2 regions of the Citrobacter sp. GW821-FHT02E08 genome follow, and region 2 is predicted to be linked to the other one. Evidence: predicted binding sites of a transcription regulator. Region 2 holds the regulator's gene; the other holds the start of a gene.
The links. Region 2 encodes ArgR, which controls arginine synthesis, uptake and breakdown. Its sites were predicted from a motif close to ANTGAATAAAAATACANT; they were not measured.

Region 1 (6,560 bases), 440 kb from region 2:
TGATTGACCTTCCGATGATGTCGCGCCTGATCGATGCGTTACCGACGCACGGGCGGGTTATTTTTCTGGGCGATCGTGACCAGCTTGCATCCGTTGAGGCGGGCGCTGTGTTGGGGGATATCTGTGCCTGTGTGAAGGACGGCTTTACGCCTGCACGTGCGCAACAGCTCAGTCGGCTTACCGGATGCCAGGTTTCGGCTGGAGCAGAAACAGAAGCCGCCGCTTCCCTGCGTGACAGCCTTTGTTTGCTGCAAAAAAGCTACCGTTTTGGCAGTGATTCCGGCATTGGCCAACTGGCTGCTGCCATTAATCGCGGCGATAAATCTGCGGTTAAGGCGGTCTTCCAGCAAGGATTTAGCGACATTGAAAAACGGACGCTGATGAGCAGTGAAGACTACGCAGCGATGCTGGATGAGGCAATGGCTGGGTACGGGCGGTATCTTGATCTGGTTCGGGCGGGGGCGGAACCCGATGCCATCATTCAGGCGTTCAATGATTACCAGCTGCTGTGCGCGCTGCGCGAAGGGCCATTTGGCGTAAAAGGACTGAATGACCGTATCGAACACGTGATGCGGGAAAAACGTAAAATTGCCACTCCTTCGCACTCGCGCTGGTATGAAGGGCGGCCGGTTATGATTGCGCGAAACGACAGCGCGTTGGGATTATTTAACGGCGATATCGGCATTGCGCTCGATCGCGGCCAGGGGCTGCGAGTCTGGTTTACGATGCCGGACGGTGCCATTAAGTCTGTGCAGCCGAGCCGTCTACCGGAACATGAAACGACCTGGGCGATGACGGTGCATAAATCTCAGGGTTCGGAGTTTGATCACGCGGCGCTTATTCTGCCCACGCAGCGTACACCGGTTGTGACGCGCGAGCTGGTGTATACCGCGGTTACGCGAGCGCGCCGTCGCCTGTCGCTGTATACCGATGAACGGGTGTTGAGTGGCGCGATAGCGACCCGTACCGAGCGCCGTAGCGGGCTGTCGGCCTTGTTTAACAAGGATAATACGCAGCAGGATTTGTAGGCCGGATAAGCGTTAGCGCCATCCGGCGATGTACCTGATGGCGAAGTGAAACTGTTTTATCAGACCGATACTGTAGGCCGGATAAGCGTTAGCGCCATCCGGCGATGTACCTGATGGCGAAGTGAAACTGTTTTATCAGACCGATACTGTAGGCCGGATAAGCGTTAGCGCCATCCGGCAATGTGCCCGATGGCGCGCGAAACGGTTTTATCAGACCGGCAACGTATTAAGCCGCTACCCCAAATCCGCCATCAACACTTTTGAACGGCGCTGATAGTTGTACATCTCTTTTTTGCTCTCGGGGAGCAGGTCGATATCCACCGGCGTAAAGCCACGCTCCTGAAACCAGTGAATGCTCCGCGTGGTCAGCACAAACAGCTTGCTAAGCCCGATTTGTCTGGCCTGCGCGGCAATCCGCTCCAGCAGGACTTCTCCCCGCGATGAACTGCGATAATCCGGATGTACCGCCACGCAGGCCATTTCGCCGATCTTCTCTTCCGGGAAAGGATACAGCGCCGCGCAGGCGATGGTCAGGTTATCACGCTGAATAATGGTGAATTTGTCGATCTCCATCTCCAGCTGTTCACGGGAACGGCGCACCAGAATCCCTTGCTGTTCCAGCGGGCTGATAAGCTCGAGAATTCCGCCAATATCATTAATGGTGGCGCGGCGGATTTGTTCGGCGCTTTCCATCACGATCTGCGTGCCGATACCGTCACGCGAGAACAATTCCTGTAACAGCGCGCCATCTTCCTGATAGCTGATCAAATGGCAGCGACGTACGCCGCTGCGACAGGCTTTCACCGCACCGCGCAGGAAACGCACGGTGCCGGAGTTGTAATCCTCTTTCTCTTCCTGTGCTTCTACGCGGGCCTGTGCTTCATTCGGGAACAGTTCAGAAACAATGTCGCCATCGTCGTTGGTAACCCCTTGTGAGGAGCAGAAGCCAATCATTTTCTCCGCCTTCAGTTTGATGGCGAGCTGGGTGGCGATCTCTTCTGAGGTCAGGTTAAAACTTTCACCGGTGACAGAGACGGCGACCGGTCCCATCAGGACAATCGCGCCGTTGTCGAGCTGGCGGTGAATCGCCTCTTCATCAATACGACGAATACGCCCGCTGTGGCAGTAATCGACGCCATCATCAACGCCCAACGGCTGTGCGATGATAAAGTTGCCGCTGACCACGTTGATGTGCGCGCCCTGTAGAGGCGTGTTATTGAGGCTCATCGACAGACGGGCGGTGATATCCAGCTGTAATGTGCCAGCCGCCTGCTTGACCAGCTCCAGGGTTTTGGCGTCCGTCACACGCGTATTTTTGTGGTACACCGGCTCATGATGGTGTGCGGCCAGGTTCGCGTCGATTTGCGGACGTGCGCCATACACGACCACCAGGCGAATGCCGAGGCTGTGCAGAAGCCCGATGTCATTGACGATACTGGAGAAATTCTCATGCTCGATGGCTTCGCCGCCCAGCATAATGACAAACGTTTTCCCCCGATGGGTATTGATATAGGGAACAGAATGGCGGAATCCCTGTACCAGTTCGGTTCTACGTTCCTTCACCACGGCACACCCTCTTTGCATGATTATTCGTATTAAGTGTATTTTTATTCTGTTTTTTCTCCGGGCGCAAGTGCAAATTTGCCAGCAGTCGAAGGTATTTATCAGTAATACCGTGAATACAAAAAGAAAGTTTACCGTTTTATAGATGACAGATTATGCGTCATTCGCTAAAGTTTCCGGTCAATTCAGACGTTTTGTAAATCAGCACCGTTAGATTTGTTTTGCTCGGGAGAAGCATGTCGGGATCCAATCCAGCAATCAGCCGCCGTCGTTTACTGCAAGGGGCGGGCGCCATGTGGCTATTGAGCGTAAGCCAGGTCGGTCTGGCTGCGGTCAGTCAGGTCGTTGCGGTTCGTATTTGGCCAGCATCCAGTTACACCCGTGTGACGGTGGAATCGAACCGCGAGTTGAAATACAAACAATTTGCCCTGAGTAATCCTGAGCGCGTCGTGGTGGATATTGAAGGTGTGAATTTGAACTCCGTGCTCAAAGGCATCGGAACCCAGATCCGCCCGGATGATCCCTACATCAAATCGGCACGAGTGGGGCAGTTTGATCCGCAGACCGTGCGCATGGTGTTTGAACTGAAGCAGAACGTGAAGCCGCAGCTGTTTGCCCTCGCGCCGGTGGCGGGTTTTAAAGAACGTCTGGTGATGGATCTCTATCCTGCCAATGCGCAGGACATGCAGGATCCGCTGCTGGCGTTGCTTGAGGATTACAACAAAGGCGATCTGGAGAAACAGGTACCACCCGCGCAGAGCGGCCCACAGCCGGGTAAAGCGGGGCGTGATCGTCCGATTGTGATCATGCTCGATCCGGGGCACGGCGGCGAAGACTCCGGCGCTGTGGGCAAATACAAGACGCGTGAAAAAGATGTGGTGTTGCAGATCGCCCGTCGCCTGCGGGCGCTGATCGAGCAAGAAGGCAACATGAAGGTCTATATGACGCGAAACGAAGATATCTTCATTCCGCTGAAAGTGCGCGTCGCGAAAGCTCAAAAACAGCGTGCCGACCTTTTCGTCTCAATTCACGCGGATGCATTTACCAGTCGACAGCCCAGCGGGTCGTCGGTGTTTGCCCTTTCCACTAAAGGCGCAACCAGTACGGCTGCAAAATACCTGGCGCAAACCCAGAACGCCTCGGATTTGATCGGGGGGGTCAGTAAAAGCGGCGACCGCTACGTCGATCACACGATGTTCGACATGGTGCAATCGCTGACCATTGCCGACAGCCTGAAGTTCGGGAAAGCGGTGCTGAAGAAACTTGGCCAGGTCAACAACCTGCACAAGAATCAGGTAGAGCAGGCCGGGTTTGCCGTGTTGAAAGCGCCAGATATCCCTTCGATTCTGGTTGAAACTGCCTTTATCAGTAACGTTGAAGAAGAGCGGAAGCTCAAAACAGCGACGTTCCAGCAGGAAGTGGCAGAGTCTATATTGGCAGGGATCAAAGCCTACTTCGCCGATGGGGCGACGCTGGCGAGAAGGGGATAATAAAAAAGCTGTCTGCGATGAAGACGGTTTTGGCCTGGTCATCCAGAGTATATATTGTATTTTTTTTATTTATTTTTGAAATGAATTCATGAAATAAATTATAAATGATTTTTTGTGATTTGGATCGTGGTTTTGATAAGTTAATTCAAAAACAGGATCGGTATCTCTTTTATTAAAAGAAATCCTGTGTAGTGTATGTACATTAGTTATTCATCTTGTAACTGTTAAATCAGGCAAGGCAATGTTTGAAGTAATTATTACTTCTTACTTGTCTTGCCTTTTTTTTGGAGCTATGAAATGATCATCGAAAAAGTCATGAACAATAATTGTGTGCTGGCATCGATGAACGGTCAGGAGGTAATCATTTCCGGTCCCGGAGTTGGTTACAATAAAAAATATGGAATGTCAGTTCCTCAGCATCCATCGAACAGAACTTTTTATGTCAGAAGTGATGAAAAAAATAAATTATATAAACTAATTGAACGCGTTGATATTGATTATATTTTCGTGTCTGAACAAATCGTTCGTTATGCAGAGATGAATCTAGATAAAAAATTAAACCCGTCGCTTCTATTAATTCTTGCAGACCATATTTCTAATGCAATTTCACGTATTACATCAGGGGTACAGATAAGTAATGTGTTTCTTGATGAGATTAAATCATTATACAAATCAGAATATGCTATCAGCAGAGACGCGCTAACTATCATCAATGAGCAGTTTAATATACAATTGCCAGATGATGAAATTGGTTTTATAGCGTTGCATATATTAAATAATTATGAAAATACATCAGATTATGAATCTGTCAGGATTATAGAGTTATCACAAAAAATTACAGATATCATTGAAAAAGTTTATGAAAGAAAGGTAGACAAAAACGCATATAACTATTCTCGGTTCATGATACATCTTAAATATTTTGCTTGTCGCGTATTATGCAATGAAAACATTAAGGAAAAAGACATTGGAGATATTTATGAACACATTCTTGAAAAAGATTTAACTCTACAACGCTCCATACATAAAGTAGAAAACTATTTAAATTCAGTATTTAGTTATGAACTGGCAATGGAAGAAAAACTGTATCTCTCAATTCGCATTAAAGTATTAATGGACTGACTCTATTCCACATTATCATGAGATAATTAACATGACACAGAAAAAAGCCTGGAGTTTTTTTCAGAGTCTGGGTAAAGCATTTATGTATCCCATCGCTCTGTTAAGTGTGTGCGGTATGATGTTAGGACTGGGAAGCGGTTTAGCCAGTGAGGAGATGGCTAAATTAATTCCAGTACTAGGGTTTCCTTCAATTAAATCATTTTTAGACTTTGTCGTCAGTCTTGGTTTATTTGCATTTGTTAATTTACCCGTTTTATTTGCGATAGCAATCCCGCTGGGACTATTAAAAGAAAAAGAGGATAAAGCTTATGGGGCATTCTCTGGTTTGATTGGTTTTATGGCAATGCATTTGGGAACGAATTTCTATCTTAAGAACCATAATTTATTGGTCACAGCGGATCAGATGTCAACTCATGGGCAGACTATTATTTTGGGTATTCAGTCATACAACACAAGCGTATTGGGTGGAATAGTTGCAGGTCTTATAGTGTTCACCATGTACAAACGGATTGTAAATTTACGTATCCCGGAATCGCTTGGATTCTATAGTGGTCCACGTCTTGTCCCTATCGTCACGTTGATTATTATGAGTGTATTTGGCCTTGTCATACCTTTTGTGTGGCCTCCATTCTTTAGTCTTTTCATGCTGATTGGTCATTGGATATCGACCTCTGGTCCAGTGGGATATTTTTTCTATGCCGTTGCAGAACGCGTGACAATCCCTTTTGGGCTGAATCACTTGGTTACATCTGTATTTAGGTTTACGCCAATTGGCGGATCTGAGGTAATTGGTGGCGAGGAATATTATGGCACGCTCAACATGTTTATGGCTTATATCAAAGAGAATGCCGTTATTCCATTAGATCTTGCGGGTAAGATGGAACAGGGTAAATTGATGATCCAGTACGGTCTTGCTGGTGCTGCTCTTGCTATGTATCAGACGGCTCAGGTGCAAAACCGTAAAGCTATTAAAGCTCTTCTTATTTCCGGTGTGCTTACAGTGATTATCGGTGGTGTTAGTGAACCAATTGAATTTCTGTTTTTGTTCGTAAGTCCGATTTTATTTGCATTTCACGCCTTTATGAACGGTTTTGCCAATATGTTCTTACCGTATCTTGGTGTAAAAATGGGATTTACTGGTGATCTTATTCAATTCATGAGTTTTGGCGTATTGCGTGGTACAAGAACAGGTTGGCCTATTGCCGTCTGTATCGAAATTGCTTACTTCTTTATTTATTTCTTTGTGTTTAAATGGGCCATCATTAAATATAATCTGATGACTGTTGGTCGCGAAGACAATGTTCAAGAAACGACAGTTACAGATGGATTAACGAGCATAACTAAACCTGTAATGAGC
Region 2 (6,560 bases):
GGATCAGGTGCTGTTCACCATCGATCAGCCGCGCTATATAAAGGCGCTTGAAGAGGCCGAAGCCGATGTGGCGTATTACCAGGTGTTGTCGCAGGAAAAACGCCTGGAGGCCGGTCGCCGCAACCGTCTTGGCGTTCAGGCGATGTCTCGTGAAGAGATCGATCAGGCCAACAACGTTCTGCAAACCGTATTACACCAGCTCGCGAGAGCGCAGGCTACCCGTGACCTGGCGAAATTAGATCTCGAACGGACCGTGATTCGCGCACCGGCAGACGGTTGGATAACCAACCTGAACGTCTATACCGGTGAGTTTATTACCCGTGGTTCCACGGCAGTTGCTCTGGTGAAACAGAACTCTTTTTATGTCCTGGCGTATATGGAGGAAACCAAGCTGGAGGGCGTTCATCCGGGCTATCGTGCGGAAATTACGCCGCTGGGCAGTAATCGGGTATTAAAAGGAAGTGTGGACAGTGTGGCGGCGGGGGTCACGAATGCCAGCAGTACCCGCGATGCGAAGGGCATGGCGACGATTGATTCCAACCTCGAATGGGTGCGACTGGCGCAGCGTGTTCCGGTGCGGATCCGTCTTGATGACCAGCAGAACAATCTGTGGCCAGCAGGTACAACGGCGACGGTCGTGATTACCGGTCAGCAGGATCGTGATGAAAGTCAGGACTCCTTCTTTCGCAAATTAGCGCATCGTCTGCGCGAGTTTGGTTAATCATGATGGGGATGTTCACCATCGCCAGCCAACACGTTCGCTTTGCGATAAAGCTGGCGTGCGCGATTGTGCTGGCTCTGTTTGTTGGCTTTCACTTTCAGCTTGAAACGCCGCGCTGGGCGGTACTGACTGCGGCGCTTGTTGCAGCGGGTCCGGCGTTTGCTGCCGGAGGCGAACCGTATTCTGGCGCCATCCGCTATCGCGGTATGTTGCGCATCATCGGAACCTTTATCGGCTGTATCGCCGCGCTGGCGATCATCATCACCATGATTCGCGCACCGCTGCTGATGATTCTGGTGTGCTGTATCTGGGCGGGATTTTGCACCTGGATCTCTTCTCTGGTGCGCCTTGAAAACTCCTATGCATGGGGGCTTTCGGGGTATACCGCACTTATTATCGTCATCACCATTCAAACGGAACCGCTATTGACGCCGCAGTTCGCCCTTGAGCGCTGTAGCGAGATTGTGATTGGTATCGTCTGCGCCATCATCGCGGATCTGATTTTCTCTCCACGATCGGTGAAGCAAGAGGTTGATCTTGAACTGGATAACCTGCTCATCGCGCAATATCAACTGATGCAACTGTGTATTAAACACGGTGACAGTGAGGAAGTGGACCGGGCCTGGAGTGCGCTTGTGCGGCGTACTGCGGCACTGGATGGCATGCGCAGCAATCTGAACATGGAGTCCTCGCGCTGGGGGCGTGCTAACCGACGTCTGAAGGCGCTGAATACGCTCTCCCTGACGCTGATTACGCAATCCTGCGAAACCTACATGATTCAAAATACGCGTCCGGAGCTGATCACCGATACGTTTCGTGAGTTGTTTGAAACCCCTGTTGAAACTGCGCAGGATGTACATCGACAGCTCAAGCGCATGCGCCGCGTGATCGCCTGGACGGGTGAGCGGGAAACGCCTGTCACTCTGTACACCTGGGCTGGGGCAGCAACGCGGTATCTGTTATTGAAACGCGGCGTGGTGGGTAATACGAAAATCAGTGCGACTGAAGAAGAGATTTTACAGGGTGAGCCCGTGGTGAAGGTGGAGTCTGCCGAGCGTCACCATGCGATGGTCAACTTCTGGCGCACCACCTTGTCATGTGTGCTGGGGACGTTGTTCTGGCTGTGGACGGGATGGACGTCTGGTAGCGGTGCGATGGTGATGATTGCCGTCGTGACCTCACTGGCGATGCGATTGCCGAATCCGCGAATGGTTGCGATCGACTTTATCTACGGGACGCTGGCAGCGCTGCCGTTGGGGTTACTCTATTTTCTGGTGATCATCCCCAACACCCAACAAAGTATGTTGCTGCTCTGTCTTAGTCTGGCGGTACTGGGCTTCTTTCTGGGAATCGAAGTCCAGAAACGCCGCCTGGGTTCGATGGGGGCACTGGCGAGCACCATTAACATCATTGTGCTCGACAACCCCATGACCTTCCATTTCAGCCAGTTTCTGGACAGCGCATTGGGGCAGATTGTCGGCTGTATGCTGGCGTTTATCGTGATATTGCTGGTACGGGATAACTCCCGCGACAGGACCGGTCGCGTGTTGCTGAATCAGTTTGTTTCGGCGGCCGTCTCAGCCATGACCACCAATGTGGTACGGCGTAAGCAAAACCATCTTCCGGCGCTCTATCAGCAGCTGTTTTTGCTGATGAACAAATTCCCTGGGGATTTGCCCAAATTCCGTCTGGCGCTGACGATGATCATTGCGCATCAACGTCTTCGTGACGCGCCGGTTCCGGTGAATGACGATCTCTCTATTTTCCACCGTCAGCTTCGCCGCACCGCCGATCGCGTGATTTCCGCCAGTAGCGACGACAAGCGTCGGCGATACTTCGGACAACTCCTTGAGGAACTCGATATCTATCAGGAAAAACTGCGCATCTGGGAAGCACCACCGCAGGTCACGGAACCAGTAAAACGCCTCTCAGGCATGTTGCATAAATACCAGCATGCCCTCACGGATAACTAAACACGGAAAAGCCGACGCCAAAAGCGTCGGTTTTTTTATGGCTATACTTAACCGATGTGCAGGAATCGTCGTGGTAGGTAGTTTGGTGGGTTGCGAAAGCGCTTACCGGAGGTGGTGGCGGGCAATGAATATCTATACCTTTGATTTTGATGAGATAGAAAACCAGAGTGACTTTTACCGTGAGTTTGCGCGGATGTTTGGTATTGCCAGAGAACAGATCAGCGATCTGGATTCTCTGTGGGAGATAGTGATAGGCGAAGTATTGCCGTTGCCGCTGGAAATAGAGTTTGTTCATCTACCTGAAAAGCAGCGCCGACGTTATGGGGCGCTGATTTTGCTGTTCGATGAAGCAGAAGAAGAGCTGGAAGGACAGTTACGTTTTAACGTTCGGCTCTAAGCCTTAGGTATAAAAAAGCCCCCGACAGGCGGGGGCAAGTCGTCGGACTAGACGACGAGGGTTTATTTGTAGAGTTCTGCCGTGGCGTGCCACTGTGACCCTTCTTTCAGTTCAATCACGCGATAGCTGCTGGCGCCTGCTTTTTCTGCTTTAGCGGCGAGCTCCTGACGCATATCCATCGGAGAACTGCCAATCTGAGAAACAGAGACACTGCCCATGGATTGCAGATTTTGTGCTTCTTGCGCATTGACCTGGTGTACGGCAGCGTTTGCGCCGAAAGAGAGAACTGAAGCCAGGCCGAGTGAAGCGATAAGATATTTAGTGTTCATAGTTTACATTCCTCAATACGGTTAACTCAGCGGTTTGAAGGGCGTTCTTATGCGATATTCCCGCGAGTTATTGTTTGCATTAGCGATGACAGGCGAGCCTTATTTGTACAGTTCAGCAGTGGCGTGCCAGTGGCTACCGCTACGTGCTTCGGTGATCTGATACGCTGAGGCGCCTTGTTGTTCCGCTTTTTTGTTCAGCATTTCATGCATGTCCATCGGTGAAGAGCCGATCGCGCTGACGGAAACAGAACCGATAGCTTCGCGGTTTTGCGCCTGCTGGGCATTGATGGAATCTGCGGCAAATGCACCGAATGAGAGAACAGAGAGAATACTTAACGTTGCAACTGTAGTTTTGATTTTCATGATATTTACCTCGTCGAATTCTTTTATTGGGGTCCTTTGTTTCGTGACCCTCATCACAAAATAAAGTATACACTAGTCACGCGATTAATTAATACCCTGCTAATGGTTCAGTTAGTGATTAAGTATTAAAAAATTTATTTTTTATAATCACATGGAATTAAAAATGCTTCTGGTGGCGAGGTTTTCGATTTAAATCTAGTAAATTCATAAAGATATAAAATTTAACAAAATGTGCGATATTTGGCTTTATCATTGACCACGTGAATGTGTTTAAGCGATTAAACGCACTATTCGTTAAATCAAAAGCAGTGGAAATGCGCGTAAAGCAGGGAGAAAGGCAGGATTTTCCCCGCCGTGTGTGGCGGCGGGGAGAGGGGATTACAGCTCTTGTTCGAACAGTTCGAGAATCGCTTCGTACAGATCTTTCACTGAGAAGCCATTAGCTGGGGTTGTGAAAATGGTGTCATCGCCCGCAATTGTCCCGAGGATACCTTCCGCTTTGCCCAGTGAATCCAGCAGGCGTGCGATCAGTTGCGCAGCGCCTGGGCTGGTATGGATCACTACAACGGCGTCATTGAAATCGATATCTAATACCAGGTTCTTTAACGGGCTGGATGTCGTGGGGACACCCAACTCTGCCGGGAGGCAGTACACCATCTCCATTTTTGCGTTGCGGGTCCGCACGGCGCCGAACTTTGTCAGCATGCGTGAGACTTTGGACTGGTTGATGTTATCAAAGCCCTGATCCTGCAACGCGAGGACGATTTCACCCTGTGAGCTGAATTTTTCTTCTTTAAGCAGCGCTTTAAACGCCTTTACTAATTCTTCTTGTTTTGCCGAGCTTCGCATAAGTCACCCGTAATATGGCGGTAGAAACAACATTATTGTGCATACAGATGAATTTTTATGCAAACAGTCTGCCTTGTTCGAGGCTGAAATAATGTTATGAAAGAGCGGAATTTTATCAAATTTCGTTATCAAGAAACATGCCTGTGTCACGGCTCGCAAATAAGGTTAAAAGTAAATTAAATGTTATCAAATTGATGTTGTTTTGAGGGGGGAGTAGGGTATATTGTCCGCACTTGTGGAAAAGTTGCTCTACAGCTGCAGTGGCTTTGGATTACGTAAATTAAATGCATAAAAGCCAAATTCGCGTGACTCCGCATTCTTGACACGTGAGTATTGTAATCATTAATTTTGTGAATTAAGGTCGCCGCCGCGGAGCATTAAACACTTAGCTTATCAATATAATAAGGAGTTTAGGATGAAAGTTGCAGTCCTCGGCGCAGCTGGCGGTATCGGTCAGGCGCTAGCATTATTGTTAAAGAATCAACTGCCTTCAGGTTCAGAACTCTCCCTGTACGACATCGCTCCAGTGACTCCAGGTGTGGCCACTGACTTGAGCCATATCCCAACTGCTGTGAAGATCAAAGGTTTCTGTGGCGAAGACGCAACCCCGGCACTGGAAGGTGCGGATGTGGTTCTGATCTCTGCGGGTGTGGCGCGTAAACCGGGTATGGATCGTTCCGACCTGTTTAACGTTAACGCCGGTATCGTGAAAAACCTGGTCCAGCAGATTGCGAAAACCTGCCCGAAAGCGTGCGTGGGTATTATCACCAACCCGGTGAACACCACTGTCGCTATCGCTGCAGAAGTCCTGAAGAAAGCAGGTGTTTACGACAAGAACAAACTGTTTGGCGTGACCACGCTGGACATCATCCGCTCCAACACCTTTGTTGCGGAACTGAAAGGCAAGCTGCCGACTGAAGTTGAAGTTCCGGTGATTGGCGGACACTCTGGTGTGACAATTCTGCCACTGCTGTCGCAAATCCCTGGCGTTAGCTTCACCGAGGAAGAGGCCGCTGCCCTGACCAAACGTATCCAGAACGCGGGTACTGAAGTGGTTGAAGCAAAAGCCGGTGGCGGATCTGCAACCCTGTCTATGGGTCAGGCTGCCGCACGTTTTGGTCTGTCTCTGGTTCGCGCGCTGCAGGGCGAAAAAGGCGTTGTGGAATGTGCTTACGTTGAAGGCGACGGCCAGTATGCGCGTTTCTTCTCACAACCGCTGCTGCTGGGCAAAAATGGTGTGGAAGAGCGTCAGTCTATCGGCAAACTGAGTGCCTTTGAGCAGAATGCGATGGAAGGCATGCTGGATACGCTGAAGAAAGATATCACCCTGGGCGAAGAGTTCGTTAATAAGTAAGCGAACCGCCATCAGTGAAAAAAAACCGGAGCATTGCGACTCCGGTTTTTTTTGTCTCTGGCTTCGGGAAATACTCAGTTGGTTGCCGGATATTCCTGAATGGTAACCTGCAGCGTCAACTGCTTGTCATCCCGCATGACGACCACAGAGATCACCGAGCCTGGGCGAATTTCAGCTACCTGGTCCATCGTTTCCAGCGCGGAAACGGCAGGCTTATTGTTCACCGAAATGATCAAGTCATTGACCTGAATGCCAGCCTGAGCCGCCGGGCCATCCGGTGAGACCTCATTGACGACGATTCCCTGAATTTGGTCTATTCCACCGCCCTGGGCATGCATTGGCGCGATTTCGCGGCCGCCAATACCGATGTAGCCACGGATCACACGACCATCACGGATAAGTTTATCCATAATTTTGGTCGCCAGCTGGAACGGAATGGCGAAACCAATGCCTTCCGGCGTTTCGCCGTCATTACTTTTATCAAAGGATAAGGTGTTAATACCCATCAACTCACCCAGCGAGTTGATAAGCGCACCACCGGAGTTACCGTGGTTGATGGAGGCGTCCGTTTGTA

Region 1: a site for ArgR is predicted at 2,627-2,644, ahead of argA (amino-acid N-acetyltransferase). Genes of this name have one in related genera too.

Annotation. Positions count from the first base shown of each region.
Region 1 is NZ_JBWKVL010000001.1:478,760-485,319, forward strand. It holds gene recD (exodeoxyribonuclease V subunit alpha) at 1-1,028, shown strand, start outside; gene argA (amino-acid N-acetyltransferase) at 1,263-2,594, opposite strand; gene amiC (N-acetylmuramoyl-L-alanine amidase AmiC) at 2,828-4,081, shown strand; gene AC07UY_RS02270 (PRD domain-containing protein) at 4,379-5,203, shown strand; partial or broken gene AC07UY_RS02275 (PTS transporter subunit EIIC) at 5,235-6,501, shown strand; gene AC07UY_RS02280 (PTS sugar transporter subunit IIB) at 6,480-6,560, shown strand, end outside.
Region 2 is NZ_JBWKVL010000001.1:35,624-42,183, forward strand. It holds gene aaeA (p-hydroxybenzoic acid efflux pump subunit AaeA) at 1-721, shown strand, start outside; gene aaeB (p-hydroxybenzoic acid efflux pump subunit AaeB) at 727-2,694, shown strand; gene AC07UY_RS00170 (barstar family protein) at 2,819-3,091, shown strand; gene yhcN-B (DUF1471 family stress response protein YhcN-B) at 3,154-3,420, opposite strand; gene yhcN (peroxide/acid stress response protein YhcN) at 3,520-3,783, opposite strand; gene argR (transcriptional regulator ArgR) at 4,162-4,632, opposite strand; gene mdh (malate dehydrogenase) at 5,048-5,986, shown strand; gene degS (outer membrane-stress sensor serine endopeptidase DegS) at 6,061-6,560, opposite strand, start outside.